One region of the Lysinibacillus sp. 1 U-2021 genome, then DNA from elsewhere that is predicted to be linked to it. Evidence: a T-box and tRNA genes for the amino acid it is inferred to sense, from the RefSeq annotation. Region 1 holds a T-box; the other holds one or more tRNA genes.

Region 1 (2,231 bases):
GTCAATAAATTTGAAACACCTGGTTTATTTTCCACATCAAATGCAACGATGCCATCAGAGTCAGTTACAGCTGATTTAATTTTTTTCTCAATATCTTTCGCAGTATCTAATAAACGGATTGTTGCTTTCGTATTTGGATCTGATTTACTCATTTTCTTTGTTGGCTCTTGTAAGGATTTAATGCGTGCGCCTGCTTTAGGTAATTGAATTTCTGGAATTGTTAAAACATCGCCAAAGCGTTTGTTAAAGCGTTCTGCAAGGTCACGAGTTAGCTCAATATGCTGCTTTTGATCATCGCCGACAGGGACAATATTTGTGTTATAAAGTAGAATGTCTGCAGCCATTAGCGGTGGATATGTTAACAGAGCAGCAGATACGCTTTCCTTACCATGTGATTTATCTTTGAATTGTGTCATACGTTCTAGCTCACCGATAGACGCAACACATTGTAACATCCATCCTGCCTGAGCATGCGCTGGCACCTCTGATTGGATAAATAATGTCGATTTTTTAGGGTCAATGCCAGTAGCAATATAGGTAGCAGCAAGCTTACGAATACTTTCTCGTAATTCTTTCGGATCTTGTGCAACAGTGATGGCATGTTGATCAACGATACAATAAATAGCGTTTCCTTCATCTTGTAGTGCCGGGAACTGCTTGAATGCTCCTAAATAGTTCCCTAATGTTACGATACCTGTAGGCTGTACGCCAGAAAAAATAGTTGTCATTAAAAATTCCTCCTCGAATTCAATTGCTGTAACTTGTGTCACAGCGTTGTTTTCACCTTTCCACTTGGTGATGAAGACAAAAAAACATCATGCGTCCTCATTAGATTTTTTCTAATGAAGGGACGAATGATGTTTGAATCCGCGGTACCACCCAGCTTGCCTAAAAAGGCCACTCAGCTTCGTAACGTGAAGGGACGAGCTTTGCTAATAGCTTCAAGTAGCGTTCACAAAGCTAACTCGGAAGTCCATTCCACATGCATCCACGATCTGTTTACAGCAACCACAGACTCTCTATACGTGAATTAGCATATGTACTACTCTTCGTCAGCGTTTTTCTCAATTTAAATTGTTCAAATTGATTTGATTGCAAAGAATTATATTATAAAGATTCCTTTGTGTAAAGTCAGACTTTTGACGGTGTTTTTTTTCTAGAAAAAATTATATGCTTTTTTTGTTATGTAATTTTGTTATAAATTTATAATTTTTTATTAAAAAATTGTTTAGATGTACACGTGGGATTGACAATTTTCTCGATTATTTTTCTTAAATGAGAACAACTGAGCTATCTGTTTAGATGTTTAAAATGCTTTAAAAATGGGAATGGTAGTAGTAGCACATAAGTTTGAAGAAAATACACCATATTTGAAAGCTGTATAAATAGACAGAATATTTATGGATAGTTTCAGATTTTTTTTATTGGAACTATATTCAAATACAGCGGAGTACTGTATAATGGTACTGTGTATTTTACATTACATTAATTCTAATTTAACACATTGGTTCTGGTTTATAGATAATAATTTTGAAATGAAAGGATGTGTCAGAATGATCGTAACCCTATTTACATCACCAAGTTGTACCTCTTGTCGTAAAGCGAAAGCTTGGTTAGAGGAGCACGAAATTCCATATACAGAACGTAATATATTTTCTGAACCGCTTAGCATAAGTGAAATAAAAAAAATTTTACGTATGACAGAAGACGGAACTGATGAAATTATTTCCACTCGTTCCAAAATATTCCAAAAATTAAATGTGGACGTTGAAAGCTTACCATTACAACGTTTATATGAGTTAATTCAGGAATATCCTGGCTTACTACGTAGACCAATCATTTTAGATGAAAAACGTCTGCAGGTTGGCTACAATGAAGATGAAATTCGTCGTTTCTTACCTCGAAAAGTTCGAGCATATCAATTACAAGAAGCGCAACGAATGGTGAATTAAACCTTTCTATTCTGAATAATATATGTAATAGATGTTACAGATGTGGAATACATGTTGTGACATCTTTTTTTTATGTTTTACTTCTGTAAAACCTTCTATATGAAGTATAATAATTAATAGGGAAAAGTCATATATTTCCGTAAAAGTATGTTAAACTTGATTTAAGTTAAATAGTTTACTACAATTTCAATAATTCAAATATCTTCTGTGAAACGGTGTATATCCTTTTCATTTTATGACAGAACAGCATACAATAGAGTTAGAGACAACTGTGAACAC
Region 2 (2,231 bases), 1.9 Mb from region 1:
TCTCTGGGCAGGATTGCGCCTGTATCGCTATACTAGAGAAGTCAAGCGCCTTCACAAAAATGTTGACCATGAAGTGTACGTGGTAAGTAAAGCGGTTTATTGGAAGCCCATAGAAAGATGCTAGGGGAATGAAATTTAGTCCCTCACCTTGCCAATAGGTCTTTTTCTGCTATTGCATTATCTTTTATCGATTAACAAAAAGGAGAATAGAAAAAAGCATGTAACACACATCTGTGCTACATGCTTGATGACCCGTACGGGATTCGAACCCGTGTTACCGCCGTGAAAGGGCGGTGTCTTAACCACTTGACCAACGGGCCGTGGCTCCGAAGGCAGGACTCGAACCTGCGACAACCTGATTAACAGTCAGGTGCTACTACCAACTGAGCTACTTCGGAATAATGATGGGCCTAAATGGACTCGAACCATCGACCTCACGCTTATCAGGCGTGCGCTCTAACCAGCTGAGCTATAGGCCCATTTTGGAGCGGGTGATGAGAATCGAACTCACGACATCAGCTTGGAAGGCTGAGGTTTTACCATTAAACTACACCCGCAATAATGGTGGGTCAGGACGGAATCGAACCGCCGACACTTAGAGCTTCAATCTAATGCTCTACCAACTGAGCTACTGACCCGAAAAATGGAGGAGGTAGAGGGATTCGAACCCCCGCGCGGTGTTACCCGCCTGTCGGTTTTCAAGACCGATCCCTTCAGCCAGACTTGGGTATACCTCCAAAAATATTACAATGGTGGAGCCTAGCGGGATCGAACCGCTGACCTCCTGCGTGCAAGGCAGGCGCTCTCCCAGCTGAGCTAAGGCCCCATTTAACATGAAAGATGGTCGGAATGACAGGATTCGAACCTACGACCCCTTGGTCCCAAACCAAGTGCTCTACCAAGCTGAGCTACATTCCGTAAACATGATTTTATTGGCGCGCCCGACAGGAGTCGAACCCATAACCTTCTGATCCGTAGTCAGACGCTCTATCCAATTGAGCTACGGGCGCATGTTAATTAAAAAATGATGAGCCATGAAGGACTCGAACCTTCGACCCTCTGATTAAAAGTCAGATGCTCTACCAACTGAGCTAATGGCTCGTGAAATTAAAAATGGCTGGGGTACTAGGATTCGAACCTAGGCATGACGGAATCAAAATCCGTTGCCTTACCGCTTGGCTATACCCCAATTTTAAAATGGGGCGACTGATGGGAATCGAACCCACGAATGTCGGAACCACAATCCGATGCGTTAACCACTTCGCCACAATCGCCACTATATAGATTATATTAGCTGTATTATGAACGAGTACCTCAATACCTGGCAGGGGCAGTAGGAATCGAACCCACACCAAAGGTTTTGGAGACCTCTATTCTACCGTTGAACTATGCCCCTAAAATGGTGGAGGGGGACGGATTCGAACCGCCGAACCCTAAGGAGCGGATTTACAGTCCGCCGCGTTTAGCCACTTCGCTACCCCTCCAAGGGAATGGTGCCGGCGATAGGAGTCGAACCCACGACCTACTGATTACAAGTCAGTTGCTCTACCAACTGAGCTACACCGGCAATAATAATGGCGGTCCCGACCGGGATCGAACCGGCGATCTCCTGCGTGACAGGCAGGCATGTTAACCGCTACACCACGGGACCAAAATGGTGGAGGATGACGGGCTCGAACCGCCGACCCCCTGCTTGTAAGGCAGGTGCTCTCCCAGCTGAGCTAATCCTCCACAAAAAATAAGCGAAGCGACGTCCTACTCTCACAGGGGGAAGCCCCCAACTACCATCGGCGCTAAAGAGCTTAACTTCCGTGTTCGGTATGGGAACGGGTGTGACCTCTTTGCCATCATCACTTCACTTATTCAGCTGAAAGACTTGTTCTTTCAAAACTAGATAAACGATACATTGAATGCTTCAAACGTTTTTGGTTAAGTCCTCGATCGATTAGTATTCGTCAGCTCCATGTGTCACCACACTTCCACCTCGAACCTATCTACCTCATCGTCTTTGAGGGATCTTACTTACTTGCGTAATGGGAAATCTCATCTTGAGGGCGCTGAAAGACACAGCTGCGGCTGTTACCGCATGGGCGTCAACGTGGCGCATTCCGCAATTTAAAACGGTTGGTCTGCCGACAATGGGGGCTTACCGTGAATTACGCAAATTGCCTCGCGGCGTCAGCATTGCTGATGAGTTTGACGAGCGCGTCGAGGCTGCACGCGCCGCCGCA

What was found. The T-box of region 1 lies ahead of trpS (tryptophan--tRNA ligase). A T-box ahead of a tRNA ligase gene usually reads a tRNA of that ligase, here a tRNA-Trp.
Region 2: it has a tRNA-Trp gene. The T-box ahead of trpS (tryptophan--tRNA ligase) is inferred to sense a tRNA for this amino acid. The anticodon was not compared.

Annotation. Positions count from the first base shown of each region.
Region 1 is NZ_CP123966.1:1,495,699-1,497,929, forward strand. It holds gene trpS (tryptophan--tRNA ligase) at 1-728, opposite strand, end outside; T-box leader at 844-1,065, opposite strand; gene spxA (transcriptional regulator SpxA) at 1,557-1,952, shown strand.
Region 2 is NZ_CP123966.1:4,548,504-4,550,734, reverse strand. It holds tRNA gene QH639_RS24245 (tRNA-Glu) at 249-320, opposite strand; tRNA gene QH639_RS24240 (tRNA-Asn) at 322-398, opposite strand; tRNA gene QH639_RS24235 (tRNA-Ile) at 406-479, opposite strand; tRNA gene QH639_RS24230 (tRNA-Gly) at 484-557, opposite strand; tRNA gene QH639_RS24225 (tRNA-Phe) at 563-638, opposite strand; tRNA gene QH639_RS24220 (tRNA-Ser) at 645-737, opposite strand; tRNA gene QH639_RS24215 (tRNA-Ala) at 751-826, opposite strand; tRNA gene QH639_RS24210 (tRNA-Pro) at 842-918, opposite strand; tRNA gene QH639_RS24205 (tRNA-Arg) at 934-1,010, opposite strand; tRNA gene QH639_RS24200 (tRNA-Lys) at 1,029-1,101, opposite strand; tRNA gene QH639_RS24195 (tRNA-Gln) at 1,115-1,189, opposite strand; tRNA gene QH639_RS24190 (tRNA-His) at 1,199-1,274, opposite strand; tRNA gene QH639_RS24185 (tRNA-Trp) at 1,323-1,396, opposite strand; tRNA gene QH639_RS24180 (tRNA-Tyr) at 1,401-1,484, opposite strand; tRNA gene QH639_RS24175 (tRNA-Thr) at 1,492-1,567, opposite strand; tRNA gene QH639_RS24170 (tRNA-Asp) at 1,576-1,651, opposite strand; tRNA gene QH639_RS24165 (tRNA-Val) at 1,656-1,731, opposite strand; rRNA gene rrf (5S ribosomal RNA) at 1,743-1,858, opposite strand; gene QH639_RS24155 (hypothetical protein) at 2,049-2,231, shown strand, end outside.